3 regions of the Marinobacterium iners genome follow, and region 1 is predicted to be linked to each of the others. Evidence: predicted binding sites of a transcription regulator. Region 1 holds the regulator's gene; each other region holds the start of a gene.
What was found. The regulator sigma-54, encoded in region 1, starts transcription at its own class of promoters, with help from an activator protein. The targets are predictions, from matches to a motif close to TGGCACNNNNNTTGCTNT.
Positions count from the first base shown of each region.

Region 1 (10,244 bases):
CAGCATGAACGAGCGTACCGGTATCACCGTATACACAGGCGATGTGGAAATAATTCAGGGCAGCATGGAAATTCGTGGTGAGCGCGTTGAACTGCACCGTGCAGCTGACGGCAGCATTGACCGCATTATCTCCACCGGCAAGCCGGCCAGATTTCAGCAGCAGCCATCTGCCGATCAGCCCCTGACCAAGGCCTACGGTGAAAGGATGGAGTACCGGGTCAAGCAACAAGAGGTTACCATCACCGAAAATGCACGCGTCGATCAGTCCAAGGATACCTTCACCGGAGAGCGGATCGTTTACAATATGGCGCGTGCGGTGGTGAACGCTTTCGGCAGCGACCGCGAGGGCGGCGAACGGGTCAAAATGGTGATTCAGCCCAAGCCGACGGGGACCAACTGATGGCGACACTGGAAGCCTTGCACCTTGCCAAAAGCTACAAGGGGCGCCAGGTGGTACAGGATGTATCTCTGCAGATGGAAACGGGCCAGATCGTTGGTCTGCTGGGACCCAACGGTGCCGGCAAGACCACCTGCTTTTATATGATTGTGGGACTTATCCACGCCGACCGGGGACAAATCCGACTGCACCAGGACGACGTTACCCGCCTGCCCATGCATGAGCGCGCTCGCCGCGGTATCGGCTATCTGCCTCAGGAAGCTTCGGTGTTTCGGAAGCTGAGCGTACATGACAACCTGATGGCCATTCTGGAAACTCGCAAGGAGCTGAACACCTCTGATCGTAAGGCATTGCTGGAGCAGCTGCTGGAAGAGTTCCACATTACTCACCTGCGCAATAGTCTGGGTATGGCCCTGTCTGGCGGAGAGCGTCGACGTGTTGAAATCGCACGGGCCTTGGCAACCGAGCCTGACTTTATCCTGCTGGACGAACCCTTTGCCGGCGTTGATCCAATCTCGGTCAGCGATATCAAACAAACCATTCGCCACCTACAGTCTCGCGGCATTGGCATTCTGATCACCGATCATAACGTGCGCGAGACACTCGACATCTGCGAACGAGCATATATCGTAAGTGAAGGGGGGATACTCGCACAGGGCACACCGGCCGAGATCCTGGCTAACGAACAGGTTCGCCGTGCCTATCTGGGCGAGCAGTTTTCCCTTTGATCCTGAGTCGTCAATCATGTACATCCACTCCGTCCACCTGGCAGCTCTGATATGAAGCAATCGTTACAACTCAAGATCGGCCAGCATCTGACGATGACACCCCAGTTGCAACAAGCAATACGTCTGCTGCAACTGTCAACGCTGGACCTGCAGCAGGAGATCCAGGAAGCCCTGGAGAGCAACCCACTGCTGGAAGTCGAGGAGGAACTGGACAGCGCCGAAGAGACCCAGACTGAAGCCCGTGATGATCGTCACGACGCCTCTGCCGACAGCCTCTCTAACGACACCGCTGACGAGGACAGCTGGGACGAAAACGCACTGGAAGAGCGCTGGAATGATGAAATCCCTCGTGAACTGTCCACCGACAGCAACTGGGATGATACCTTCCAGCACCAGAGTACACCCGGTCCTGCCCGTGATGATGACTGGGAACCCGGTGATAACGATTCGGCCGAAGACAGCCTTCAGGATCACCTACTGTGGCAGCTCAACCTGACCCCCATGAGTGACCCTGACCGTATGGTCGCCATGGCCCTTATCGATGCTGTCGATCCGGATGGCTATCTACGCACGGACGTAGATGAAGTTCTGGAACACTTCACCCGGAGCGAACCCCAGCTGTTTGCAGATGCCGAGCCTGAAGAGATTGAAACGGTACTGCACCGCCTGCAACAGTTTGACCCGCCCGGTGTCTGTGCACGAGACCTGAGCGAATGTCTGCAGATACAGCTGCGCCAGCTGCCTGAAAATACTCCGATGCTGAAAGAGGCATTACGCCTGGTACGCGATCACCTGGGTCTGCTCGGCAATCATGACTATCGTACCTTGATGCGCCGCATGCGCCTGAAGGAAGAGGCCCTGCAACAGATCATCAGTCTGATCCAGTCGCTTAATCCAAAACCGGGCACCAGCATCAGCAGTGAACAGTCAGAGTACGTTATACCCGATGTTGTGGTGCGCAAGGTGCAGGGGCAGTGGAATGTAAGCCTGAACTCAGAGGCATCCCCCAAGCTGCGTATCAATACCGACTATGCTGATCTTATAAGACGGGCCGACAACAGCGCTGACAACACCTATCTGAAAAACCATCTACAGGAAGCGCGCTGGTTTCTGAAGAGCCTGCTGAGTCGCAACGAAACCCTGCTCAAGGTCGCCACCGAGATCGTGGCCCGCCAGATCGATTTTTTCGAGGAAGGTGAAGAGGGTATGAAGCCGATGGTTCTGCATGACATCGCTGAAGCCGTAGAGATGCACGAATCAACCATTTCCCGTGTCACTACCCAGAAATACATGCATACGCCCCGAGGCATCTTCGAGCTGAAGTATTTTTTCTCCAGCCATGTGAGCACGTCAGACGGAGGCGCTGCCTCCTCTACCGCCATTCGTGCCTTGATCAAGAAGCTGATCAGCGCGGAGAATACCGCAAAACCACTCAGTGATAACAAGATAGCCGACCTGCTGAAAGAGCAAGGATTTAACGTAGCCAGACGCACAGTGGCAAAATATCGTGAAGCGATGAACATTCCGCCTTCTAATGAGCGCAAGCGTCTGGTTTAATGAGACTACAGGCACGCCGGAAGAACGTGCTTTATGACGAGGAGAAAACCTATGCAGATCAACATCACTGGCCATCACGTCGAACTGACTGACGCCCTGAACGAATATGTACGTACCAAGTTCGACCGACTGGAACGCCACTTCGATAACATCACCAATGTACAGGTCACCCTCAGTGTCGAGAAGCTGCGCCAGAAGGCCGAAGCCGATATCCACCTGGCCGGAGGTGAAGTATTCGCAGCGCATGAGCATGACGACATGTATGCTGCAATTGATGGCATGGTGGACAAGCTTGACCGCCAGATCATCAAGCACAAAGAAAAACTCAAATCCCACAAATAACCGGTAGCAGCACGTCACGACATGCAACTATCAGAACTGCTGACCTCATCCCGTACACTCTGCCACGTCGATGTGGTCAGCAAAAAGCGAGCGCTTGAGCTCGCCAGCCAGACTATCGCCGAGCAGCTGGACGGCATGGCCGCTGAAGATATCTTCAGCGGCCTGATCAACCGAGAACGCCTTGGCAGCACCGGTATCGGTGAAGGCGTTGCCATTCCTCATTGCAGAATTCCAGGTGTTACAACAGCCATCGGATTACTGATGACGCTGTCCAGCCCGATTGACTTCGATGCCATCGACAACCGTCCAGTCGACCTGATCTGCTTCCTGCTGGTTCCCGAAGACGGCGCTGAAGAGCACCTGCAGACACTGGCAGGGTTGGCAGAGCTGTTCAACGACTCCAGCACCCGTGAATCACTGCGCAGCTGCGAAGATTCCTCAAGCCTGCTGGATCGCGTCCAAACTCTCTGCAGAGGCGCCTGACATGCGACTGGTCGTCATCAGCGGCCGCTCCGGCTCAGGCAAAAGCACCGCCCTGCAGGCACTGGAAGATGTCGGTTTCTACTGCATCGACAACCTGCCGGCCCTGCTTCTGCCCGAGCTGATCCGACTGATGCTGGCTGAGGAAAACCCTAATCGAGAAATTGCCGTCAGCATTGATGCTCGCAACCTTCTGAGCAACCTGAAACAGTTCCCCAGTGTGATGCGCACTCTGCGTGAACAGTCCAAGCTGAGCACCGAAACCCTGTTTCTTGATGCTGGTGAAGCTACTCTGCTGCGACGCTATAACGCAACCCGGCGGCGTCACCCGCTCACCGATAAACAACAGAGCCTGCAGCAAGCAATCCGAACCGAACGCAGCCTGCTCGAGCCCATCGCCAATCTCGCTGATCTGCGCATCGATACTACGCGGCTATCACTTTATGAGCTGCGTGACGAAGTCAAACTGCGTGTTGCCGGGCGCAGTGAACAGGTTCTGTCACTGCAATTTGAGTCATTTGGCTTCAAGCATGGTGTACCGCTCGATGCCGATTTCACCTTCGATGTACGGGCCTTGCCCAATCCCTACTGGGTCCCTGAATTGCGCCGTCATACCGGCCTCGACACCGAGGTGATCGAGTTTCTGCGCCAGTCGCCCGAAGTCAGCGAGATGGTGAACGACATACAGGCCTTCGTAAGCAAGTGGCTGCCTCAGTTCCAGGCCAATAATCGCAGCTACATCACAATCGGTATTGGCTGTACCGGGGGCCAACACCGCTCGGTCTATATTGCCGAGCAACTGGCTGGTTATTTCCGCAGGCATATGGATAATGTGCAGGTGCTACACCGAGAACTGAGTCAGCCTGCCGCAGGACCACACCATGATTGAAACGCGACTGACCATTATCAACAAGCTGGGCCTGCACGCCCGCGCCGCTGCCAAGCTGGTCACGCTGGCCAATCAGTTCAATGCCAACATCCGCATCAACAAGGATGGCCGCGAAGTGGATGGCAAGAGCATCATGTCCGTGATGATGCTGGCCGCCAGCAAAGGTACCGAAATCGCGCTTGCCGCTGAAGGGGATGATGCTCCTGAGGCGCTTGATGCCATCACCGCATTGATCAACAATCGCTTTGACGAGCCCGAATAAGATCGCGCTCCCCCTTTCCCCGGACAAGCGCCCACCTCCGATCGAGATCCGCCATGAGTCAGCAGGAAACCAAATCCAACCTGGAAGCATTGAGCGCCGCGCTTGAGGTCGGTGAACTGCAGCAATTGAGGTTCATGCTCAACAAGGGGCTAAAGCCGGTTGAAGTGGCGCACCTGCTGGAAAAGACACCTCCTCGCGAGCGCCAGATTCTGTGGAACCTGCTCAACCAGGAGCTGGAAGGTGAGGTATTGCAGTACCTGGGGGACGATGCCCAGACCGAAATCCTGAGCCGCATGGAGGCTTCAGAAGTACTCGCCATTACCGAGTCGCTGGAAACGGACGACATGGCTGACATCCTGCAGCAGCTGCCCGAACGGGTCATGAAGGAGCTGCTGCAGATCATGGACCAGCAGAATCGTGAGCGGGTCGAGGAAGTACTGGCGTACCCGGAGGATACCGCCGGCGGTCTGATGAACACGGATACAGTGACTATCAGACCCGACATCAATGTGGAAACGGTACTGCGCTATTTGCGCCGCCACAAAGACATCCCGGAAATGACTGACACCCTGTTCGTTGTGAGCCGCAAGGACTCCTACATTGGTGTACTGCCACTGACCCGCTTGCTCACGGCAGATCCCGGCGTGCTGGTGCGTGAAATCATGCAAACCGATGTAGAGCCGATTCCGGCCGACATGCCGGATGAAAGCGTCGCCCGCCTGTTCGAACAACTGGACCTGATCTCGGCCCCGGTAGTCAATGAAGAGGGCCGCCTGCTGGGCCGTATAACCATTGATGACGTGGTCGATGTCATCCGCGAAGATGCTGATCACTCACTGATGAGTATGGCCGGCCTTGATGACGACGAGGATACCTTTGCGCCGATCATGAAAACTACCCGCCGGCGTGCAGTCTGGCTTGGTATCAACCTGATAACCGCCTTTGCGGCATCCGCGGTCATCGGTCTTTTTGAGGCCACGATTGATAAGGTGGTCGCGCTGGCCGTACTGATGCCGATTGTTGCCTCTATGGGGGGCATCGCCGGCAGCCAGACACTGACACTGGTGATCCGCGGTCAGGCCCTGGGGCATATCGAGCGCTCCAATATCGGCTGGCTGTTCAACCGAGAGCTGGTGGTAGGGCTGTTGAACGGGATGCTTTGGGCATTGGTCGTTGCCGTAGTGGCTGTACTCTGGTTTCAGGACATGACGGTTGGTATCGTGATCGCCATGGCATTGGTAATCAACTTGATTGCCGGCGCCATGGCCGGCACCCTGCTGCCAACGATATTGAAATCAATGGGTATAGACCCTGCACTGGCCGGAGGCGTCCTGCTGACAACCATCACTGACGTGGTGGGCTTTTTCGCCTTTCTGGGACTGGCGACCCTGTTTTTTGCCTGATGGAAACTGTTATGAGCGATTTTGACCACCTGCAGCATGATGACGAAGAACAGCTGCCGCCAAGCAAGTCCCAGCTCAAGCGTGATGCAGATGAGCTGCAGAATTTGGGTCAGCGGATGACTGAACTGCGCCCGGACCAGCGAGAGAAACTGCCGATTGATGACCGCCTGCGTGCCGCACTGGATGAATACAGTCGCATAAAGGCCAATGGCGCCAAGCGACGCCACCTGCAATTCATTGGCAAACTGATGCGTACAGCGGATGCGGACGCAATCCGCGAAGTGGTTGACCGCTTCGACTCCGCTACGGCAGCCCACAACCAGCTGTTTCATGAGCTGGAGCGCTGGCGTGAACGCTTGATCAGCGAAGACAACGAAACACTGCAAAGTTTTATCGCCGCCCACCCGGGAGCGGATATTCAACACTTGCGCCAGCTGGTACGCAATGCCAAGCGCGAACGCCAGCTGGAGAAGCCTCCCGTGAATGCACGCAAACTGTTCAAGTATATTCGCGAGCTAAACGAAGTCTGACAGACTCAGTCACCGGAGCCAGTCAATAGCTCGAGCTCCGGATTTTCCCAGCTACCACTGAGTCGATAGCGCAGTGTCGAGAAGCGCTCCAGCCGATCGCCAATCAATTTGTCGATCACGAATACAGCACCGGCTACTTGGGGCGCTCCAAGCAATACTGCTGCCAACGGCACATTACTGCTGATTGGCAAGGCCACCTCGACCTCCTTGTCCAGAGTACCTTCGGCCAGATTCACCTGCCCCTGAACACTCATATTGGCAGACGGACCCGCCATGACCAGAGGCTCAACGGTGGCAGCAACCCCCTGCTGTAGCCGGTAATGTCCATCCAGGCGATCAAAGCTGACCCCTTTCTTCAACAGATCGCTGAAATCGAGTCGAAGTCGACGCGCCAGTGAGTTGAAGTTCAGTATCCCGAAAACCCGCAGCAGATTGGTGCTTTCAGCCGTTTCTATCAGACGCCCCTCTCGGGTCGAGAACTGCAGCTCGCCATTCAGGCGATCCAGTTTTACGTCCCAGGGTGCACCTTTCCAGTTGAGCTGCAACAATGATTCCACCTGGCTTGTTTCAAGTACACGACCATAGTGCCAGCGCTCAAGCAGCGCGCCGATATCATCCCCCACCAGCCTTAGCGTCAGCTCAGTTTGCTGTTCAGCCTGCTGGCTCCAATGTGCCTCACCTCGCAATATGAGTTGATCCAGGTAGGCCTCCAGTGAAGATATGCGGGTACCTCGCTCATCCGGACGCAGACTGAAACGCCAGTCACCCAGTACCTTTTCACCCAACCAGAGTGAATCTACCCTGACATCGGCTGCAGGCAGGCGCGTACGCCCCAACAACTGTGGATAAAAATCGTCCCTTTCCACCGCGGCTTCGGTCTCGGGTACTTCATCCTGCATCAGTGCATTCAGCTGCAACCGCTCAAGATGGATCTTCAGTGGCTCATCCGCATGCGGCAGTAACACCTTACCCTGCAGGTCAGCACCTCTGATTTCAACCGCAAGCCCGGAAGCCTCGTTTGCGCCGCGGAGTTTAATGGTTTCGGCCGTTGTACCGACGCGCGCAAGTTCCAACTCAACTTCCTGTATCTGAACCGGCGTACTCAAATTCAGTTTCAGATTCAGGGGTGCTGCGACCTCTGCCGGCTTGAACAGGACACCGGGCAACGGCAACTCCACTCCAATCAGATTACTTCTCAGTTCAAGGCTCGGACACGTGGTATCAGCACAGAGCAGCAGTTCACCCTGCCAGTGGGTCGCACCCGTCACCATATCCAGAAGTGGCTGTTCCAACCAGCGGTTCAGGGCCTTCAGGTCAGTCTGCCCCTGCAGACTGACGCTCACTCTATCACGCTCGGTAGTCACGCTGGCGCTGACCGGGCCTCCCCATGCCTGCGCTTGGATATCTCGGGCACTGAAGCCACGGGCATTGGCATACGTGAAGTGTCCTTCGACATTATCCAGCTCAAGCCCGAGAGCCTGTGAACCAAAACGCCCCTTGTGGAGATCCACGGCAACACGTACATCGGGTGGTTGATCTTCAACAAGCGGAATGCTCAGTCCCAGACGGGTGTCTGCTTGCCCTTCCAGCTGCCATCGCTGCAGCTCTTGCCCCACCAGACTGGCCAGTGGAGTGGTTTTGAGTACCTTATCGATATCACTGGCCGGACCATCCAGCAGAGTTTCAATCTCCAACTGTCGACTGCCCGGCGGCAGGTAAGCCCAGCCAGAGGAGATATCGCTGTCGAGAAGTGTAGCCCGGTTGATATTGATCGCCAGCCCCTGATCCTTTACAAGTACAAACAGATCACCCTGCTCAATGGCTGGCCAGCCCGGCTGATAATCCAGCCGTGCATCCTCGATATCAAAAAACAGCTGGACCACAGGGGTCGAGCTCTTGCCAAGAGATCGAGTACCGGTTCTGAGTAACATGCCTGCCTGACGCAACCGCCCAGCCTTGACCGCGCGTTCAAGCCAGCTGTACAGGCCCGAGCCTACCTCTTTTTCAGGGGTATAGAGTGGTGCCTGACTGCCGTCACTGTCTGTCATCCCGATCATCAGGATCAGATCAGCCTGCTGTTCAGGATCAAAGGGCAGATCAATACTGAAACGCCCCGCTGCATTGGTCTGCTGATTATGCAGCTGCAGTTGTTCGCCGCTGACCCTGATGCCAGCCTCATCCCTCTGCCAGCGGATTTCACCACTGGCTTGCTCATAGCTCCAGCCCTGTGGATAAAGCTCAGGGAAGTGCATCTCAAAGGTCTGGCTATCAAGCCGGATCAAGCCAGCATCGAGGTTGGCAAGCAGCTCCCCACTGACACCCTCCAGTGCCGGAGCACCGTGCCAGCCATTGACCCCAACCTCGTCAAGCTCTGCGCTCAGGGTCAGATCACTCCAGTTACCATCAACGGGTTTCTTGAGCCTCAACTGTCGCAACACGCCGCGAGGCTTCAACTGCTGCAGCAGCTTGACAAAATTTGGGGCAATACCATCTGCAATACCAAGCCAGGCTTCGGTTGCTGCAAGGTCCAGCTCCGATATGAAGGCGTGCCTGAAATCAAGTTGCCGCTCTTGCCAGCCAAAATCAGCTACCAGCAGGGGCAAGGTTAACTGCGCCTGTTCATGCACCAGGGTAATCGGCTGTAACTGAAGCTGATATCCCTGATCATTCTGTAGCAACGCCGCTGTAAAGCGCCCCGCCTGAGGTTGAGATAGAGCAGGATCAGTTAACTGCAGCTGTTCAAAGCCAACTTCAGCCTGCAGACTTTGCAATTGCTGATTACGAACATCGACCCAAAGCTCCAGGTCCAGATCCAGCGCTGCCAGCTCAGGCTCAAGCTCAAGCATTTGAAACAGCTCCGGCCCCAGATCCTCGACCTGTAGATAAAAACGGTAGCGGGCCTTGAGTGGGTCCGAAGTTGCCAGATCGGTTTCAATCGCAAAATGCACGCCCGCATCGGCGCCCAGTTCCGGCATACGGAACAGGCCACTCAGGCGATGTTCCTGAGGGGCGTTCTCCAGCTCCAGATCAGCCGGAGTAATAACAAGCGGCCCCCCCTGCTCCGGTATCAGAGTAATGTGGACATCCCGAATGACTGCATAGGGCTGACGGACCAGCAAACCAACCAGCTGTTCCCAGGCGGATGGCGACACCCCCTGATCTTGCCTGCCGGGCGCAGCACCCGGACGATGCAGCCAATGCCCTTCGCGCTGGTGCCAGCGCAGATCTACACCCTCAACTTCAAAGCGTTGAAAGATCGGCATTCCCTCCAGCAAGGAAGCAAGCAGATCCAGCTCAACTTCAAGCCTGTCAATCTGCAGCCTGCCGCCAGCACCGGGATCATCGGCAGAAGTGCTTGCCGAAATACCCTGAACCTCCATTACCGGATAGGCATAGCGCCAACTGCCCTGCATACTGCCAAGCTGTACCGGAAGCGCCAGTACTTCACTGAGCCAGCGTTCAGCCTGCGGACGAAAGCGATCCGCAGACTCCAGCGCCAGCCTCGCAGCCGTCAGCAGCAATGCCAACAACAGCAATAGCAGCAAAAAAAACCACCAGGCACGACTCAAATGACGACGCATCGACGCTCCGTATCAGCGCAGTACAACATCAAACTGTTCCGGGGTATACATCGGCTCAACCTGGAACCGTACCGT
Region 1 covers NZ_CP022297.1:679,482-689,725, reverse strand. Annotated here, with positions in the region: gene lptA (lipopolysaccharide transport periplasmic protein LptA) at 1-400, shown strand, start outside; gene lptB (LPS export ABC transporter ATP-binding protein) at 400-1,125, shown strand; gene CFI10_RS03345 (RNA polymerase factor sigma-54) at 1,177-2,682, shown strand; gene hpf (ribosome hibernation promoting factor) at 2,734-3,024, shown strand; gene CFI10_RS03335 (PTS sugar transporter subunit IIA) at 3,046-3,507, shown strand; gene rapZ (RNase adapter RapZ) at 3,509-4,393, shown strand; gene CFI10_RS03325 (HPr family phosphocarrier protein) at 4,386-4,655, shown strand; gene mgtE (magnesium transporter) at 4,709-6,058, shown strand; gene yjgA (ribosome biogenesis factor YjgA) at 6,070-6,588, shown strand; gene CFI10_RS03310 (YhdP family phospholipid transporter) at 6,594-10,169, opposite strand; gene rng (ribonuclease G) at 10,182-10,244, opposite strand, start outside.

Region 2 (10,244 bases), 1.4 Mb from region 1:
CCTTGCCGTGATCGCGTTCGTACTGCTTACCCTGGTTTTTCAAAGCCAGGTGGAACCGCTGTTCAGCAGCCTTCGTGGCTGGCTGACTACCAATCTGGACTGGTTTTTCATCAGTGCAGCCAACATTTTCGTGATTATCTGTCTGGTGCTGATTTTCACCCCACTTGGCCGGGTACGCCTCGGCGGGACTGAAGCCACACCGGATTACAGCTACGCCGGCTGGTTTTCCATGCTGTTTGCTGCTGGTATGGGTATCGGCTTGATGTTCTTCGGCGTTTCGGAGCCACTGTCCCACTTCAGCTCGGCCTTTGGTGGCATTAGCATCGAGAACGGCGTTCGAACCGACTGGGCGCCACTGGGGGCTGCTGGGGGGGATGCCGAATTGGCTGCGCGCTTGGGCATGGCCGCCACCATCTACCACTGGGCGCTTCACCCTTGGGCAATCTATGCCGTCATGGCACTGGGGCTGGCGTTGTTCTCCTTCAACAAGGGTCTGCCGCTGACAATCCGTTCGGTGTTCTATCCGATTCTGGGTGAGCGAGTCTGGGGTTGGCCGGGACATGTCATTGATATTCTGGCCGTGCTGGCGACCCTGTTCGGCCTGGCTACTTCTCTGGGCTTCGGTGCCTCTCAAGCTGCATCAGGTTTGAACTATCTGTTCGGTATTCCGCTGGGCAACACGACACAGATTGTTCTGGTGATCGGGATCACCGCCATAGCGCTGGTTTCAGTACTGGCCGGTCTGGATGCCGGGGTGAAGCGACTGTCTGAAATAAACATGGTGCTGGCGGTCTTGTTACTGGCGTTCGTGATCATCGTTGGGCCGACGCTGGCCATTGCAACCGGCTTCTTCGATAACCTGATGGCGTATCTGACCTATCTGCCGGAGCTGGCTAACCCCGTTGGGCGTGAGGACAGCAACTTTGCATCTGGCTGGACCGCGTTTTACTGGGCCTGGTGGATCTCTTGGTGTCCGTTTGTAGGCATGTTTATCGCGCGCGTGTCCAGGGGGCGTACCGTACGCGAATTCATCATCTCGGTACTGTTGGTGCCCTCGCTGGCCTGCGTGTTGTGGATGACCGTGTTTGGTACCACCGCCATCGACCAGGTGGTGAATGCGGGCTACGACGCCGTGGCCGACGCGGAGCTGCCGCTGCAGTTGTTCACCATGCTGGACGTATTGCCGCTGGCGCAGATCACCTCGTTCATCGCGATCATTCTGGTGGTGGTGTTCTTTATCACCTCATCCGACTCTGGCTCGCTGGTCATCGACGTAATCGCAGCCGGTGGCAAGGTGGATGCGCCGACGCCACAGCGCGTGTTCTGGTGTACGTTTGAAGGGCTGGTGGCCATTGCGTTGATCCTTGGCGGGGGGCTGGTCGCGCTTCAGGCGATGGCAGTGTCGACCGGTTTGCCGTTTACCATCGTGTTGCTGGTCGCAGCCTTCTCGATGGTGAAAGGGCTAGCCTCCGAGCCGAGGGTTTGATCACCCATGGTTGAGACGCAGCAGGCTGAACATATCGAAATACTCGATTTCCTGCGCCGTACTGCTCCCTTTACGGAGCTGTCCGAGGAAACCCTGGGGCAGGTTGCGGGACAGGTTGAAGTCGCCTATTTCAAGGCGGGTAGCCAGATACTGAACTTTGGTGAAGATATCAGTGACTGGTACATCATCCGCAGCGGTGCCGTTGAGGTGTTCCGACGTAACGGTGATCTTTACAACCGTTTGAGTGAAGGAGGTTTCTTCGGTGAGTTCGGCCTGCTGCGCAACAAGCGGGTGCGATTTCCTGTAGTGGCGCTGGAAGACACGCTGGTGTATCTGATTGCCGAGCCCCTGTTCAACGACCTGTTCGACAATAACGAAGGCTTTGCTGATATTGTTGAGGTGGAAGACCGCACCCGTCTGCGCCAAGCGGTGGCGCGGCGTGAGGATGCCAATGAGTTGATGACATCCAGGGTTGAAACCCTGGTGAGTCGTGAGCCTGTGTGTCTGCCGGTTACGGCCACGGCGCGCGAGGCGGCCATTCGGATGACGGAAGAGGGTGTGTCGTCTCTGCTGATTCTGGATGCGAACGATGATCCCGAGCGTGACAGCCGCATGGCGGGTATTATCACCGACAGGGATATTCGCAATCGTTTGGTCTCTCCGGGACTCGGCTACGATACGCCGGTTACCGAGATCATGACTTCCGAGCTTCGGTACGTTGAGCACTCCCAGTTCGTGTTTGAAGCGATGCTGCTGATGCTGCGTTTCAATGTGCACCATCTTCCGGTTCTGAAACACCGGCAGCCGATCGGGGTGATCGCCCTCTCCGACATCATCCGCTACGAGTCGCAGAACAGCCTGTTTGTGGTCAGCAGCATCTTCCGGGCACAGAGTGTGGAGGAGCTGGTGGCACTGAAGCAGGATGTACGCGCCTGTTTCACCCGCATGGTGAACGAGGACGCCAACTCGCGCATGATCGGCGGTGCCATGGCGGTGATCGGTCGCAGCTTCAAACAGCGTCTGCTGGAGTTGGGCGAGGCCGAACTGGGGCCGCCTCCGGTGCCTTATTGTTTTCTGGCACTGGGTTCCATGGCGCGGGAGGAGCAGCTGATCGTGACTGATCAGGACAATGCCATGATCCTCGATAACCGCTATGATCCGCAACAGCATGAAGCCTACTTCAAGGCGCTGGCGGAGTTTGTCTGTGATGGGCTGGATGCCTGTGGCTACAGTTATTGCAGCGGCAAAATCATGGCCACCAACCCGAAATGGCGTCAGCCGCTGCGGGTATGGGAGCAGTACTTCACTGAGTGGATAGACAAACCGACACCGGAGTTTTTGCTCAACAGTGCCATATTCTTCGATCTGGAGGGTGTGTGGGGCAGGACCCGTTGGGCCGAGATGCTGAATGACCTGATCAGGCGCAAAGCGCAACGTAATCCTCGCTTCCTGGCCTGTATGGCACGCAATGCACTTTTGCGTACGCCACCGCTGGGGTTCTTCAAGGACTTCGTGATGGAGACCGATGGCCGGCACACTAACTCGATTAACATGAAGCGGCGCGGGACGGCACCGGTGGCAGACCTGATTCGCGTGCATGCACTGGCTGTCGGGTCTCGGGCGAGCAACTCTTTCGAGCGTCTGCGTGATGTGATCGATGCGTCGGTGATGCCCCCAGGACGTGGGCCGGACCTGCGCGATGCGCTGGAGTTGATCTCCATGGTACGGATACGGCATCAGGCGCTGGACCTTGAAGCGGGACAGGAACCGGACAATAACGTGGAGCCGGAAAACCTGTCCGACTTCGAGCGCAAGAATCTCAAGGACGCGTTCCAGATTTTGAGCCACGCGCAGAAGTTTCTGAAATATCGTTATCAGCCCGGACGCCCGAACTGATGTTCTATCTGGATCGGAATGCCCTGCAGGAAGAGCCGGCTAAGGATGCCCAAGACCTGCAGGTGAGCGACTGGTCGGCCCGGTTTGCCGAACTGGCTCGGCAGGCACGCTACCCGGCGCTGAAGGACTTTTATCAGGCGGGTGCCGTGATGCCGGATACGCCGCTGAAGGACGTGCCGCTGGTGGCGATCGACTTCGAAACCACTGGGCTGGACCCCCGGAAGGGCGGCATTGTCAGTATCGGGCTGATGCCGATGAGTCTGAGCCGTATTCACTGTGCCGGTGCGCGTCATTGGGTGGTCAAGCCCCGTGCTCGGCTCAGCACTGAGTCGGTGGTGGTTCATGGCATCACCCATTCAGAGATAGCGGCAGCACCTGATCTGTCCCAGATCCTGGATCAGTTGCTGGAACAGTTGCGTGGCAGAGTTGGGGTCGTGCACCATCGCGGCATCGAACGCAGCTTTCTCAATGCGGCCCTGCAGGCACGAATTGGCGAAGGAATCGAGTTTCCGGTGATTGATACCATGGAGCTTGAAGCCCGTCTGCACCGTCGCAGACCTCTGAGCCTCTGGGATCGTCTGCGCGGACGCAGGCCGGTTTCAATCCGCCTGGCTCAGAGCCGCGAGCGCTATCATCTGCCTCACTATCGCCCTCATCATGCTCTGACCGACGCGCTGGCCTGTGCCGAGCTGCTGCAGGCTCAGGTTGCGGACCGGTTTTCGGTCGATACCCCAGTGGGGGAACTGTGGTGTTGACTGACCACTGATCCAATATAAATCAACGTCGGTGACTGTAATCGGTGCTGTTGCACCGTTTGTGGCAGATCCGCCAGCGTGCAGGCCAGGGTGCGCTGGTCCTCTCGGGTACCCTTTTCGACCAGCAGCGCAGGCCAGTCCGGAGGCAGACCGGCAGTCTGCAGGCCGTGACTGATGGCAGCGGCCATCGACAGCCCCATGTAAAAAACCAATGTTTCATCCGCCCGCGCCAGATCCTGCCAATTGATTTCACTGTCATCACAGGAATGGGCCGTGATCAGCCTCAGTCGTGCAGATTGTCCTCGCTCGGTCAGCGGAAATCCGCAACTGGCGGCACAGCCGGCTGCAGCGCTGATGCCGGGTACAATACTGAACGGAATATCGGCGGCCCTCAGTGCATTCAACTCTTCTCCCAATCGACCAAATATCAGCGGGTCGCCTCCCTTGAGCCTTACCACTCGGTGCCCTTGCCGAGCCAGCTTGACCAGCAGCTCACAAATTTCGCGTTGAGAGTGTGAATGTCGCCCCTTCAGCTTGCCGACATATATGCGCTGCACATGCAGCGGTATCTGCGCCATCAGCTCAGGGCTGACCAGTGCGTCATACAGCAGCACCTCGGACTGCTCAATCAGACGCCAGCCCTTGCGAGTGATCAGCTCCGGATCTCCGGGGCCGGCACCCACCAGATCCACGCGCCCGGGGGAAGTGTTGTCGATGCGGGTTAAACGGCTGCCGAACAGTGTCTGTCGGCTCGGTAAGGCTAACCGTATTCCGGCAAATGAACGTGCCAAAAGCGTAAACATGCTCCGTCCCTCATAAAAAAACGCCTGCCCGTGACCGGTTTGGCGATCACGGAGCAGGCGTCGTTGCCTTGATTCAAATGTTAAGCAGAAATAGACAAGCAAAACCGGTGCCAGTCACAAGAGCTGGAACGTAAATTGCTTGTGCAGACGGTATCTCTGCAACTTCTACGCTGTGAGGCCGCCGATGCAAGCCCCAAGTTCACCGTTGACCCACCGCTTTCTGCTGGCTGCCCGTGAGGCCGAGATTGAGGCACTGAGGCAATTGGCCGTGGGATGCCAACAAGCGATTCTGACCGGACGGTTAATCCATGAGCTGCAGCGTGAACGCGGTATTTCAAATGTTTTTCTGGCCTCCGGCGGCGAGTGCTTTGCCCGTCAACACCCGGAGCAGGTCGCGCGTAGCCGTGTGGCCGAGCAGGCCTTTCGCCAGGGGGTTGCAGACCTGGTGCCCGGCACAGGCAGTGCACCGGCGGGAATGCGCCTGTGCAACTGCATCGCGGCGGTACTGCTGCAGCTGGAAGAGCTGGATCTGCTGCGTGCTCAGGTGCAGCAGCAACAACTGGAGGCTGCAACGCTCACCTGTTGGCTCAGTGAGCTGATTGCCCGTTTGCTGGCGGTCATTTTTGAACTGGCGGACAGCTGTGGCGATCCGGAATTGACGCGGGCTCTGGTCGCGACATTCAACTTCATACAGGGCAAGGAGTACGCGGGGCAGGAGCGTGCCTGGGGAGCAATCGGCTTCGCGGCAGGTCGGTTCGAGGCCGAGCAGCTGGAGCGGTTGATAAACCTGCAGGATGCCCAGCAACGCAGTTTTGATACCTTCACCTGTTATGCAGAGGCAGAGCCGCTGGCACTCTGGCACGAGCTGCAGGCGATGCCGGAGCAAGCCGAGCTGTTACGCCTGCGGGGCATGTTCAGCCGGCTGCAGCCTAAAGACGAAGTACCGATGCCATTGAGTGAGCTTTGGTATGAGCTGGCCACCTGCCGCATTGATCGCATGCAACAGCTTGAAGCCCATCTGGAGCAGCGCCTGCTGCAAAAGAGCCGTGACAAGACCGCAGCGGCTGAAGCGGAGCTGAGGCATCACCGGCAACAGCTTAACACCCTGATTGAAGCCGCTGCGCAGCGTACGGCTCCGGTCAACCTGACACCCATGGCTGAGCTGCTGCGCAGTCCCGGACATGAAGGCGGGGGGTTGAACGATACGGTATATGACCTGTTACTGACTCAGGCGCGTCATCTGGAACAGGTTCAGAAAGAGCTGGAGCTAGCGCGTTCGGCTCTGGATGAACGCAAGCAGATAGAGCGGGCGAAGGGATTGCTGATGCAGTTTCACGGCCTCAGTGAAGAGCAGGCCTATCGTCAGATGCGGCAACAGGCGATGCAGGCCAACATCCGGCTGGCCGATCTGGCGGCTCGTCTGATAGCCGCCTGTGACGGGCTGGGACAATCGTAATCATGTTTTTCCGTGCCCTGTTAAGGGTCATTTCGACCCGGCTTGCACCTTTTTGAACCGCCCTTGCGGGTGTTGTTCGGGTAAAAGTCCCGTTCCCGCCTGTTATTGACCGGTTGGCATAAACCCTGCAGCAACTGTTGTGGGTCAGACCTGAGGTCAGACGCTCATCAAGTGGTTTTTTGGACAACGGTGTCCACTCCTTGCTGCATATGCAGTGACAGAGTGACACCGTTTTTTTTTATCTGAAATTAAGAGAGTGCCGTATGAAACAGACAGACTGCACCGGTACCCGCCGCCCCCGGCGTGTGGCCGTGATTGGCAACGGCATGGTCGGACATCACTTTGTGGAACAGTGGTTGGCCAGTGAAGCTGCTGAGCAGAGTGAACTGATGGTTTTCGGGGCCGAACGGTATCCCGCCTATGATCGGGTACACCTGTCAGACTATTTTGATTCGGGCAGTGCCGACGCGTTGAGGCTGGGGTCACCGGGGTTGTATCAACACCCCGCCGTGAGCCTCAAACTGGGTGAGTCGGTTCTGTCCATTGATCCCCAATGCAAAACACTGCACACCCAGGGGGGGGAATACAGCTACGACAAACTGGTGCTTGCGACAGGCTCATGGCCCTTCGTTCCACCCATCCCCGGCGGGGCTCAGCCACACTGCCTGGTCTACCGAACACTGGATGACCTGGATGCGATTCGCGCCAGTGCCGAGGGTGCCAATGTCGGCGTGGTGATCGGCGGTGGACTGCTTGGCCTGGAAGCCGCCAACGCCCTCAAGCGGCTGGGGCTGGAGGTACATGTGGTCGAGTTTGCACCCCGGCTGATGCCGGTACAGCTGGATGACGAAGCGGGAGCCCTGCTGCGCCACAAAATTGAGACGCTGGGGGTTGCGGTACATACCGACAAGGCGACGCAGCAGATCATTCGGGGTGACAGTGCAAGGATGAAGATGAGCTTTGCCGACGCTACCGAGCTGGAGACCGACCTGATCGTGTATTCCGCCGGTATCCGGCCGCAGGACATGCTGGGCCGTGAGGCTGGCCTGCAGCTGGGTGAGCGTGGCGGTATTGAGGTGGACCAGTACTGCCGCAGCAGCGATCCTGACATCTATGCCATTGGCGAGTGTGCGGTGTGGAACGGGCGTCATTTCGGTCTGGTTGCACCGGGTTATGCCATGGCACGAGCGGCCCTGTCGCATCTTGTTGGTGATGGCCAGGCATATTTTCAGGGTGCCGACATGTCGACGAAACTGAAACTGCTGGGTGTGGATGTGGGCTCGATCGGTGATGCTCACGGCCATACACCGGGGTGTCAGAACTACCGCTACAGCGATGAGCGCAGCGGCGTCTATCGTCGGTTGGTGGTCTCGGAGGATGGCAAGCGCCTGCTGGGTGCCATCCTGATTGGAGACAACAGCGGCTACGATCAACTGCTGCAGCTGGCACTGAATGACATGCCGCTGCCGGAGCAGCCGGAAGCATTGATTCTGCCGGCCTCTGAGGGCGGACTGCCGAGTGCGGGCAGTGCCGAGCTGCCACTGACGGCCACCATCTGCTCCTGTCACAACGTCAGCAAGGGTGATATCTGCGAGGCGATGAATGATGGTGCCGTGTCGGTGGCCGATCTCAAAGCCAGCACCCGAGCCGCCACCGGCTGTGGTGGTTGTGCCGCCATGCTCAAGACCGTGCTGGATGCGGAGCTGGAAAAGCGCGGCGTACAGGTCGATCGTTCGCTCTGTGCGCATTTCAGCCATACTCGTCAGGAACTGTTCCACCTGATCCGTGTAGATGGGATCAAGACTTTTGACGAGCTGATTCAGCGTCACGGACATGGCGGCGGTTGTGAAATCTGTAAACCGGCCGTCGGCTCCATGCTGGCCAGCTGCTGGAATGAACCTATCCACAGCCCCGAACTGGTGCCTTTGCAGGACACCAACGACACCTTCATGGCCAATATGCAGAAAAACGGTACCTACTCGGTGGTGCCGCGCATTCCGGGCGGCGAGATTACACCGAAGATGTTGATCGTGCTGGGTGAAATAGGGCAGAAATACCAACTCTATACCAAGATCACCGGTGGCCAGCGGATTGACCTCTTCGGTGCGGCGCTGGATGAACTGCCACTGATTTGGGAAGAGCTGATTGCGGCCGGTTTTGAGACCGGTCACGCCTATGGCAAGTCGCTGCGAACGGTGAAATCCTGTGTTGGCAGTACCTGGTGTCGTTTTGGCGTGCAGGACAGCGTTGGCATGGCGATCGAGATCGAGAACCGCTACAAGGGCCTGCGCGCGCCGCACAAGATCAAGATGGCCGTATCAGGCTGCACCCGCGAATGTGCCGAGGCCCAGAGCAAGGATATTGGCGTGATTGCCACTGAAAACGGCTGGAATCTTTATGTCTGTGGTAATGGCGGCATGAAGCCACGTCATGCCGACCTGTTTGCGACCGACCTGGATGATGAAACCCTGGTACGTTATATCGACCGTATTTTGATGTTCTACATCTACACCGCGGACCGCCTGCAGCGTACTTCAGTGTGGATGGAAAACCTTGAAGGTGGTCTGGATTACCTGCGGCAGGTTGTGATCGACGACAGTCTGGGGTTGGCGGCAGAGCTGGAATCCCGCATGCAGCATGTCGTCGACAGTTATCGCTGTGAGTGGAAAGAGGCAGTAGATGACCCCAACCGGCGCAAGCGCTTCCGCAGCTTCGTCAATTCGGATGAACCGGGCCGAGCACGGATTGTACAAGTCGTTGAGCGAGAACAGTTGATTCCGGCCCGCGAACTGGCCGTGGAGGAGGTATAATGAACAGCTTGCAATGGCAGGATCTGTGTAGCCGTGATGACCTGGTACCCAGGTCGGGTGTGGCGGTCAAAATTGGTGATCAGGCCGCCGCATTGTACTGGCCAGATCCTGCTAAAGAGCAACTTTATGCGCTGTGCCATCGTGACCCCTTCTCTCAGGCGGAGGTGTTGGCCTGGGGGATATTGTGTGAATTGGAGGGTGAATGGTCAGTGGCTGCGCCGCTTTACAAGCAGCATTTCCGGTTGCATGACGGCGTTTGCCTGGAACAACCGGATGTCGTTCTGCCTCGCTGGCCGGCCAGATTCAACGGTGACAGGGTTGAAGTCGGCATTGAGTGAATGGCCGCCATCGACGGCATCACCGTTGTTGGCTTCATGGGGTATCGAGTGTTGATGCACCGATACCCTGTCAAGCAGCCGGCGTCCTTTCAGTTGGGGCGCAGCAGCAAATGGATCACCAACAGCACCAGCACCAGAGAAACACCTTGCCAGAACAATACCGGATTGCGCTCCAGCAGTGGCGCGCGTGTACGGTTGAGAAAGCGCTGGTTGGGATGGCGCAGATCGTAGACGAACTCTGAAAGACTCTCGTAACGCTTGGTCGGGTCAGGCTTTAGCGCCCGTTCCAGGGTGTCATCGATCCAGGTGGGAATCTCGCGTTCCCGCTCCAGCACCGAGTCATAACTCAGGCGTTGCTGAGCGGCGCGGGTACGGGTGCGTGCGACCCTGTTACCATAAGGAAACCGACCGGACAGCATCTGATACGTGATCACGCCCAGTGAGTAGAGGTCGGCACGCCAGTCACCGTATTCGCCCAAAAAATATTCAGGGGCCGAATAGAGTGCAGTACCCTGCAGATGGGGCTGCTCCAGTGCATGGGACGACTCAACGATGCCGGCCACGCGGGTAGCACCGAAGTCGATGATGCGGACTATTCCGCTGGTGTCGATCATGATGTTGTCGGGCTTGAGGTCCTGATGCACCATTTCGCGGCGATGAAATGCCTGTAAACCACGAGCGAGCTGATCGATGATGTTGC
Region 2 covers NZ_CP022297.1:3,363,072-3,373,315, reverse strand. Annotated here, with positions in the region: gene CFI10_RS16200 (BCCT family transporter) at 1-1,486, shown strand, start outside; gene CFI10_RS16195 (DUF294 nucleotidyltransferase-like domain-containing protein) at 1,493-3,382, shown strand; gene CFI10_RS16190 (3'-5' exonuclease) at 3,382-4,137, shown strand; gene cobA (uroporphyrinogen-III C-methyltransferase) at 4,083-4,940, opposite strand; gene CFI10_RS16180 (nitrate regulatory protein) at 5,125-6,396, shown strand; gene nirB (nitrite reductase large subunit NirB) at 6,660-9,206, shown strand; gene nirD (nitrite reductase small subunit NirD) at 9,206-9,544, shown strand; gene CFI10_RS16165 (bifunctional protein-serine/threonine kinase/phosphatase) at 9,634-10,244, opposite strand, start outside.
Region 2: the regulator sigma-54 is predicted to act here: its motif matches at 6,511-6,528, upstream of nirB (nitrite reductase large subunit NirB).

Region 3 (10,244 bases), 1.8 Mb from region 1:
TTTTCATAGCCGTTTCCTTATAGTTGTTAGCTTGCTCGATCTGCCTTACCACAGCTGGTGGCGACTTCGGGCGGATCAGGTTCGATTGTCAGATTACTGCGGGCATAGACCCTGCAGGCCAGCACAGTGCCCTCGGCTTCCTGTTCGGGGGAAACCCAGGCTCTGCTCATGCGTTTACTGAAATACTCACCCTTTAAAATCCGGATGCGGCATTTGCCACACCCGCCGCCACGACAACCAACCGGTATCAGCGCCTGCCCTGCCCGTTCCATGGCGACCAGCAGGCTCAACTCCGAACTGGCGTTAAAGCTGGTCTCCTCATCCGTCAGCTCGATACGGTGGCGCTGCGGTGTTTCCGGAGTCGATGCGTTATAGTTGTTATTCATATTCAGACCTCACGTGATGTCTGATAATCCCGCCTCGAGGCCGGGGTTTCCACCGCCTTCGGTGGAAACATGAAATCCCGAAAGCGGGTGAAGCTATCCCTGATTCGGGATCAGATTCGTTTAAACAGCGCTGAACGGGTCTGCTCATCAGCACCGTCTGCAGCCGTTACAAAGCGCTCCATGTGGATGTCCCGCTCGAACAGGCGCCCCTGCATCAGCGCAGTGATGGCAGCATCGATCATTGGCGGCGGCCCGCAAAGGTAAGCCTTGTGACCGCTGAAGCGGTTATCAAACCGGTCGATGGCCGCTTCATGCACAAAACCCTTGAAGCCTTGCCATTGATCCTCGTCAAGAGGTTCATTCAAAGCCGGAATGTAGTGGAAGTTGTCGTGCTCACGGTCGAGCGCTTCGAACATCTCACGGTTGTACAACTCACTGACGTTGCGCGCGCCCTGGAACAGATAGATCTGGCGATTGTCGCCCGCTTCCAGCAGATCCAGAATCATCGATTGCGGACTGGAAAGACCGGAACCACCCGCAATAAAGATCACGTCCTGATCATCTGACTTGCGGACAAAGAACTGACCGTAGGGACCGGAAATATCCAGCGTATCACCCACCTGCAGTTGCTCATGCAGCCAGGTGGTGCCGGCGCCACCCTGAACCCGACGAATATGCAGTTCGACATGGCGGTCATCACTGGGCTTGTTGGCAATCGAAAAGGCTCGCGTACCCTCAACGCCCGGAATTTTCAGGTTGATGTACTGCCCCGCCTGAAATTCCATCGCACTGTCCAGTTCAAAGGTGATGCCTTTGATGGTGGGCGACAGATCGACGATGTCGGTGACGGTGCCGACGTAGTCCTGTACCGGGTAGCCCAGAAAATCGGGGTCGACGTCGATGTCGGCTTCGATCACCAGATCACTCTCTGGTGTGGCACAGCAAACCAGAATCTTGCCCTCTTCACGCTCCATATCCATCAGCGCGAAGGGTGAGGCGTTGCCCAGATCGGCATCACCTTCAAGTACCTGCACCTTGCAGGTGGCACAGGTTCCATGACCACAGGCAAACGGCAGCCAGACCCCCTGACGCAGGGCGGCATCCAGAATGGTCTGCCCCTCGTCGACTTCGATCACATCACCGGTCGGTTCGACCCTGACTTCATAACTCATAACGCTCTCCTCAAACGCCCGCGCCCTTGTAACCCTTGAGATCAGGGGTTTGGAAGCGCAACAGGGACTTGTGGCCAATGCCCTGATCCTTGAGGGACACGTCCAGTTGCGGCTCAAACGGCTGGCCGTCCAGAAGCCAGGTTGCTTTGGACCAGTCGATTTTGGACCACTCCGGGTGCAGTGAAAAACCCTCAGGCATTACCTCATCACGCAGCGCACGGAACGGCGTTTCTGGCGGAAGCGGGTAGGCAAAGGCGGCACAGAACATCAGGTGATGGTCCCAGCCTACATAGACGATCTGATTGCCGTGGAAATTTTCAACACGGTCTTTAACATCACCCTTATAGTCGGGTGTGATGGCATGTACTGGCATTATTGTTATCCTCAAACTCGTGTAGATATACCGACTTGAGAAGCGGCTGCGTGTGCAGCACGCCTCTCAGTGACATCAGGCAACGCCCTTCCACTTCTTCCAGCGCTCTTCGTCCGGAGAGCCCTTGATGTCCATGTTGTCGACACCAACATTCATCTGGTAGTAGTCGCGCAGGACGTCTTCAACACCCGGACCACCACAGTTGCCCTGGAAGATCTGATGCACCGGCAGCCAGGACTGCACAAACTTCTCCGGTTCATCATCGAAGATGTCCTTACAGCCATCCGAGCAGAAGTGGTAACGATCACCGTTGTAAACAGAGTCGCGGTAGCTGGTCTGAGTTGGATCATCCATCTCGGTAAACAGCATCGGGATCTGGCAGGTGGTACACAGCTGAGGCAGCGCCTTGGTGTAGAAACGCTCACCGCGGGCTTCCATCTCTTTCGCCAGCTCCCAGCGCGGACGGTAGTATTTGTCGAACGTATCGGGGTACTTCTCGCTCAGCCAGTCCAGCTCTTCATCGGTCGGGATCCAGGTGTGGAAGCCGGCCGCATGGCCGTGGGTATAGAAGGTCCACCAGGCCTGGTGCGAGATATGCTCTTTTTCCTTCTCGATAACATCAGCATATTTCGGCATGGTGATGCCGTAGCGAGCCAAGTCCTTGAACAAAGCACCACCGGCCTCTTCAAAGTACACTTCCCAGGCTTCTTTCCAGCTCATCACCTTGTTGGGCAGCATGTAGTCCATCATCATGCCCACCAGTGTCAGCAGACGGGTACCGCGCCAGAACCACTTGTCGATCCACTTCTGCACGATCGGCACGTTGTCTTCATGCTGCTCCAGCAGGAACTTGATCACCTCAAGGCCGAGGGTCATGTGGCGCGCTTCATCCGACTGGGCGGAGAAGCCGAAGGTCACGGTAGCCATGTCGCCGTTGTAGGCGGCGCCGGACATGAAGGGTACGAACAGCAGGTTGGTCAGCACGTATTCGAAGCTGAAACCGATTGCCACCATGAACTCGAACGGACCCGCTGCACGCGCATCGTTGAAGAACGATTTGGGTACAGACAGGTACCACACGCGGTCGTGCATGTGCGACCAGTCCTGCAGACCGTCAAAGAACTTGTTGTAGTGACTCATGGCGTGAACCTGAGTCTGGACGTGACGCAGTTCATCGATGGACTGCATCTGGCAGGCGACGCGAGCGCCAACACCGCCGAACTGGCGACCGGTGTGAGCAAAGCCCTGGAACGCCTGATACTCAAGCGGCGAAACACCGGTCAGGAAGATTTTCAGTGCGTTGACATAACGCGGATCGGAGATGTTGAGCTGGCCGTTGTTCTGAGAAAACGCATCAAAAATGGCGTACAGTTTTTTCTCTTTTTCAGCCTGATACTTCCAGTAGGAATCCATGGTCAGGCGGAACGGGTCTTCCCATTTGGACCAGTCGGTAATCTTGATCCCTTCGAACTCTTCGAACGGGAATGCATCTTTACGATCCTGATAGGAAAAGTCCCAATCCAGATCACGGGTCAGCAGGCGATATTTGTCTTTGATGTTGAGTTTCTTGGCTGCCATCGGGGTTACCTTCTTGTTATGAGTTCCAGGTCAGGGTGATCTGATCGTCGTCTTCGTCGACGTTGCCACCGATCGTGATCAGGTTCAGGTGCAGCTCCTGCACGTCCCAGTCACGTCCCATTTTTTCTTCCACGGTTTCACGTTTCACCGCGAGATAGTTTTCGGCTTCAATGCGAATCATGGCCGGCATGTGAATCACGGTCGCTTCAGGATTGTCTTCCTCGATAGCCTCGACGATGTAGCGAGATTCATCGTTATCCTGCAGCGCGATATATACTTTGGACATGGGGCATTTCCTTGTTGTTATTTGATGCCGGCCTTCGCGACCCGCTTATCCAGTTCTGCCAGCGACTGTGCCAGCGCTTCGTCATTCAGCATGGCGGATGCAAGCGGTGCCAGGGCTTCTGCAGCCTTGCCACGCCACTTCTCGATCCACTGCGCCAGCAGCGCCTTGTTTTCTTCGGACTCAGTCGCTGTCGTTTTGATTACGGCATCTACCCAGCGTGTCGTGTCCTTGTACCAGAGCTGCATGAACTCGGTGAGCATGGCGACATCCTGAGCACCGTTGTCTGCCAGGTACTGATCAAACTGGGCGTAGACAAGGTCATACACCAGGGTGTCCACAACAAGGTTCTGTGCAACACTCACTTCAAACCAGTCTTCGGTTACCAGCATCTCTTCACACAACGCACGCAGCCCCTGCCAGATGTCAGCTTCCATCCATTGCTGTTTTGCCTCGGCCAGTGCATCGCCGCTGTTGCCGTCCAGTATCAAACCGATACGCGAGAGATACTGTGCGATGCCAAGCCGATCCATGCCATCAAACAGCAATGCCTGAGTGATCGCGGTACCGTAGCCGTAAGCCGCTCCATACATGTTGTTCAGGTTGGCGGTGTGCTCCAAGTGACGCAGCGGCACCAGGTAGCGGATTACCTCGGCCTGGCGCTCTTCGCTCAGATGGCGGGCAAGATCGCGCTTTTCAAAGAACGCGTAGTTGCTCTCGGCGTTTTCCTGCATTTTGGCGCGCTGCTGCACGTAAGTGCCGTAGTAGAACTGTCGCGGATCCTTGAGGGCGTACCAGTCAGCCATCTGGATGGCGGTACGGCGAGTATCATTCAGCTCAAGGTCCGGCTGCCACAGTGGGCGGTAATGAAAATTGGTTTCAGACTGAAGGTCGTAGGTTGCTTCCTGATAGCGGGTAGCCGGCTTGTCGCCGAAGCGGCGCTCTACGTTGGCATAGGTATTGCGAACCGGTTCCAGCGTGGCTGTTTTGATTTCAATGGTCATGGAACTCTTCCCAGCTGCAGTTGTTGTTATTCGGAATCACGATCGTGGTTGTGTGACATGAGCGTATCTTCTCCATAACGCCATTTTTCCATTTCGGAATCGACTTCACGGATCTGATCTGCGGTCATGTGGACAACATCGTTGGCGGCACAAAATTCGTCGAACGCGCCTTTTGGCATCACCAGCTCGACAAACAGGGAGGGGTCACCAATGGCAAAATCGAACTCGACGAAACGAGCTCCGGGCTGGCTTCGCACCCGAATGAATTTGGTCAGACGATCAAAATCCGAGCGCTTTGGCAGATCATCATTTCGTGAGTGCAGTGTGAGTTTTGTCATTGTTGTCCTCAGCTCATCGGCGTATGCATTCGCTAATGAAGAGAGCAACAGCTGTGCCAGATTGGAAAAAACGGCTGAAACACGACACCCAATAAACTACCAAGCTATTGATTTAAATAAGATAAAAACATCCAATTCGTTGGAAACAATATCGCAACAGTGCGTTGCATAGATGAATAGTCACACTTGAAAAAATGCTCATTTCATAAAATTTCAGGAATTTTTTTGATGAGATGATCAAATACGCGTTGATTTTGATAAGAACACCGAATGATACTTTAGTCGTATGTTTTGCACTTTCTCTTTCAAATCCGCATGAAATCTTTCAACAATGAAAAAGGGCTGCAGGCCCGCTCACAGAACATCGCTCACACCAAGCCGGTATAAAAACAACTATGGCAACTACACAAGAACTAGAGTTTCCCGGCAGCGGAGACCTACTGTCACAGATCCGCTTTGAAAGCGACAAAGGCAAGATCTGGCTGAATGAACAGCGCATGCTGATGATCCATTCCAGTGTAATGGGTCTGCTGCGCAAAGAGCTGATTGACACTTTGGGCATCAACCGTGCCAAGGGCTTCTTGATGCGTTTCGGCTACCACTCCGGCTGGAAAGATGCCGAACTGGTAGCCAAGGTCAGGCCGGACATGTCAAAAGAGGATGCCTTCTTCGTTGGCCCCCAGCTGCATTGCATCAAAGGGATGGTTAACGTTAAACCCGTTGCGCTCAATATCGACATGGATAACGGCATTTTCCATGGAGAATTCGACTGGTTTGACTCATATGAGGCCGATGTGCACCTGCACGATTTTGGCCCTGCAGAGGAGCCTATCTGCTGGACACTGATCGGCTATGCCAGCGGCTATACGACCTATTTCATGGGCCAACAGGTGATTTTCAAAGAAACCCAATGCGCCGGCATGGGACATGATCACTGCCATATTGTCGGTAAGCCGGTCGAGCAGTGGGATGACCAAACCGAGCTGGAGCGCTACCTGTTGCCTGACCCCATCGCCGAAGAGCTGTTTTCACTGCAGAGCCAGCTAAGTGATCTGCGCGACAACTTCCGCAGCTCTGACCAGAGTGAAGACCTGCTGTTCAACTCGGTGGGGCGCTCCGGTGCATTCAAGAATGTGTGCCAACTGATTCGCCGCGCCTCTTCCAGTCGCGTCACGGTATTGCTGCAGGGCGAAACCGGCGTCGGCAAGGAGATCGTCGCCCGCGGCCTGCACCTCAGCTCAGACCGCGCCGACAAGGCGTTCGTGGCGGTCAACTGTGCCTGTATTCCTCCGGACCTGATTGAAGCCGAGCTGTTCGGGGTTGAGAAGGGAGCCTTTACCGGTGCGGTTCAGTCCCGCGAAGGCAAATTCGAGCGCGCTCACGGCGGCACAATCTTCCTGGATGAAGTGATCGAGCTATCACCGCGCGCCCAGGCCAGTCTGTTACGCGTGCTGCAGGAAAGCGAAATGGAGCGGGTGGGCGATACCCGTACCCGCCGCATCGATGTGCGTGTGGTGGCTGCTGCCAACGAAGATCTTGAAGAGGCGGTTCGCAACGGCAAATTCCGCCCTGACCTGTTCTATCGACTCAATGTGTATCCGGTGCATATTCCACCATTGCGAGACCGCATAGAGGATATTCCGCTGTTGATTGAGCATTTTCTCGAGAAGTATCACACCCTGTACAACAAGCGCACGCTGGGTGTATCCGATCTGGCAATGCAGGCCCTGATGAACTACAAGTGGCCCGGCAATATCCGCGAGCTGGAAAACATGATCGAACGCGGTGTAATTCTGACCGATAACAACCACACCATCGATCTGGATGCGTTTTTCCCCTCGTTATCGGAGGCGACTCATCCGCTTAACAGTATCAAGCGCAATGGCACACTGGGGGCCGAGCGCCAGCCACTGCAGTCCGACAACGGCATGCTGCCACAGGATTTGCTGTGCGATCAGCTGTTGAGCGAAGAGTTCAGCCTTGAAGCGATGGAAGAGCAACTGATCCGTACCGCGATGGAACGGGTCGAGGGCAATGTTTCGAAGGCGGCTCGTCTGCTGGGCATGACTCGGCCGCAGCTGGCCTATCGATTGAAAAAGCTCGACAGCGACTGAGCACTGACCCCGATCATGCAGGGATGCTATGATCGCCGGTTTCAAGCCTGCGTGATGAAACCACCGTGAACCTGATTCTGCTGTATACCTCTGACTTTATCAGCCCGCACCGAGTCCGCCTTGATGGCCGCCGCTTGCATCATCTGCTGGAAGTGCACCGTGGACAGGTCGGTGATAGCTTCCGTGTGGGGGTGCTCAATGGCTTGATCGGCCAGGGAATACTGACTCACCTGAGTGAGCACTGCGCCGAGCTTGAAGTGAGACTTGATCAGCCCCCCCCTCCCGCATTGCCCCTGCGACTGGTACTAGCGTTGCCAAGGCCGAAAATGCTCAAACGCTGTATCGAGACGATCGCCACCCTTGGGGCCAAGGAGCTGTGGCTGATCAACTCCTACCGCGTCGACAAAAGCTACTGGTCCACCCCCTTACTGCAGGCAGAGCGTATGCGCGAACATCTGCTGCTGGGACTTGAGCAGGCCGGTGATACGCGTCTGCCGCGGGTCGAAATCCGCAAACGATTCAAACCCTTTGTAGAGGACGAGCTGCCCGCGCTGGCCCGCAATACACGCGCCCTGGTGGCACACCCCTACAACGCGGCACCTTGCCCGGCTCCGATGGATACACCAACCACTCTGGCTATTGGTCCTGAAGGCGGATTTATCGCTTATGAGGTGGAAAAGCTGGAGCAGGCTGGCCTGCAAGCCATTCATCTGGGGCCACGCATTTTACGGGTTGAAACCGCTGTCCCCGTTCTACTGTCGCGTCTGTTTCCGCTGCCGGTATGATCTGCCTCAATATATGCTCTCCCCTTACATCTATATACTATTTTAATCTCTAGCGGAACAAGAATCAGATGCACTAGCATTGACTTGAACGCAAACAGTGATAATAATTCGCATTAAGTTTTTGATATTCGGACTACATGGCTCGCGCCACAACCGATGGAGATGTACATGAACGCGAAACACGCCCTTCTTGCTGGTCTGGCCTTTTCTACCTTTGGCGCCGTTGCGCAGGCAGCCGATGAGGTCAACATCTACTCCTATCGGCAAGAGTTCCTGATCAAGCCTCTGCTGGAGGCGTTCACCGCCGAAACCGGCATCAAGGCCAATGTCATCTTCTCCAAAAGCGGCCTGCTGGAACGACTGGAGCACGAGGGTGCCAACTCTCCGGCCGATGTCATTCTGACCTCGGATGTCGGCCCACTGCACGATGCGGTCGAGCGTCAACTGGTTGCGCCGATCAATAGCAGCACCGTAGAAGAAAACGTACCTGCTCAGTACCGCTCGAAGGATGATCTTTGGGTTGGTCTGACGGCACGCTCTCGCATCATCTACACATCAAAGGATCGTGTGGAGCCGGGTGAGATCCAGACCTATGAAGACCTGGCCGATCCGAAATGGAAAGGCCGTGTCTGCACCCGCAGTGGCAAACACTCCTACAACCTGTCCCTGATCGGATCAATCATTGAACATAAGGGCGAAGAGCAGGCCGAGCAGTGGCTCAGCGCCGTGAAGGATAATCTGGCACGCCGCCCACAGGGTAATGACCGCGGCCAGGTCAAGGCGGTTATGGAAGGACAGTGCGATGTTGCGCTGGGCAATACCTACTACTATGGCAAGATGCTGACCAACCAGGAAGAGCCGGAGCAGATCGAGTGGGCCAGGTCGGTCAATCTGCTGTTCCCGAACCAGGATGGTCGCGGTGCGCACATGAGCATCTCCGGTGCTGCGCTGGCCAAGCATGCGCCCAACCCTGAAGCTGCCATCAAGCTGATCGAGTTCCTGACCAGCGAGCAGGCCCAGAAAATGTACGCGGAAGTAAACTACGAGTTCCCGGTGCGTCCCGGCATCGAGTGGTCTGCCCTGCTCAAGGAGCACATGGGTGAATTCAAGGCTGATGACATCAACCTGGGTGATGTAGTCAAACACCGCGCAACAGCATCACGACTGGTTGACAAGGTCGGCTTTGACAACTGATTCGCGCCTGACAATCGACAGCTGCGACCTGAAGCGGTAGTCTTCCCGGCTACCGTTTCTGTGCGTTCACCGTCCTATGTCTGAAACCGCTACCGCAACTGCCCCGCTGGTTGATACCCGCAAGCCGCGCCGCTACATGCCCGGCTGGTATTCTGTTGCCTGGGGCAGCGCTCTGCTGGTGATGCTGCCGGTTCTGGCCGTTCTGTGGCTGGCGCTTTTTCCCACCGAAAACATCTGGCCCCATCTGGTCGATACCATACTGCCGGTTTACATCCGCTCTACCCTGCTGTTGCTGGCCGGTGTCGGCAGCCTGTCAGTCGTAATCGGTGTCAGTACCGCCTGGCTTGTGACCATGTGTCATTTCCCTGGTCGGCGCCTGTTTGAGTGGGCCCTGTTGCTTCCGTTCGCCATGCCCGCGTATGTAATAGCATACCTCTACACCGATCTGCTGGAATATGCAGGCCCGGTACAAAGCACATTGCGTGAGCTGTTCGGTTGGCAAACTGCGCGCGACTACTGGTTTCCCGATATTCGAAGCCTTGGCGGCGCCATCGCCATGCTGACGCTGGTCCTCTACCCCTATGTGTATCTGCTGGCTCGCGCCAGCTTCCTTGAACAGTCGATGAGCATTCGGGATGCCAGCCGCATCTTTGGCTGCACTCCGCTGCAGAGCTTTGTGCGCATCTCGCTGCCCATTGCTCGGCCCTCCATCGCTGTGGGCCTTGCACTGGTATCCATGGAAACCCTGAACGACTTTGGCACGGTTGACTATTTCGCGGTCAAAAGTCTGTCTGCCGGTATCTATGATGCCTGGCTGAACATGGGCAACCTCGGAGCCGCCGCCCAGATTGCCAGCCTGATGATGCTGTTTGTAGTACTGCTGATTTCACTTGAGCGCATTGCACGCGCCCGTCAGCGTCAGTTCAGCGGCTCCGACCGGTTCCGTTCAATTGAACGCTTCCGCCTCAGCCCCGCACGACAACTGATGGCGACACTGGCTTGCGCCCTGCCGGTCGT
Region 3 covers NZ_CP022297.1:2,926,966-2,937,209, forward strand. Annotated here, with positions in the region: gene CFI10_RS14020 (catechol 2,3-dioxygenase) at 1-7, opposite strand, end outside; gene CFI10_RS14025 (2Fe-2S iron-sulfur cluster binding domain-containing protein) at 27-386, opposite strand; gene CFI10_RS14030 (NADH:ubiquinone reductase (Na(+)-transporting) subunit F) at 497-1,558, opposite strand; gene CFI10_RS14035 (phenol hydroxylase subunit P4) at 1,569-1,931, opposite strand; gene CFI10_RS14040 (aromatic/alkene/methane monooxygenase hydroxylase/oxygenase subunit alpha) at 2,007-3,509, opposite strand; gene CFI10_RS14045 (MmoB/DmpM family protein) at 3,526-3,795, opposite strand; gene CFI10_RS14050 (aromatic/alkene monooxygenase hydroxylase subunit beta) at 3,813-4,796, opposite strand; gene CFI10_RS14055 (phenol hydroxylase subunit) at 4,823-5,134, opposite strand; gene CFI10_RS14060 (sigma-54-dependent Fis family transcriptional regulator) at 5,530-7,248, shown strand; gene CFI10_RS14065 (16S rRNA (uracil(1498)-N(3))-methyltransferase) at 7,314-8,033, shown strand; gene CFI10_RS14070 (Fe(3+) ABC transporter substrate-binding protein) at 8,202-9,227, shown strand; gene CFI10_RS14075 (ABC transporter permease) at 9,304-10,244, shown strand, end outside.
Region 3: the regulator sigma-54 is predicted to act here: its motif matches at 5,176-5,193, upstream of CFI10_RS14055 (phenol hydroxylase subunit).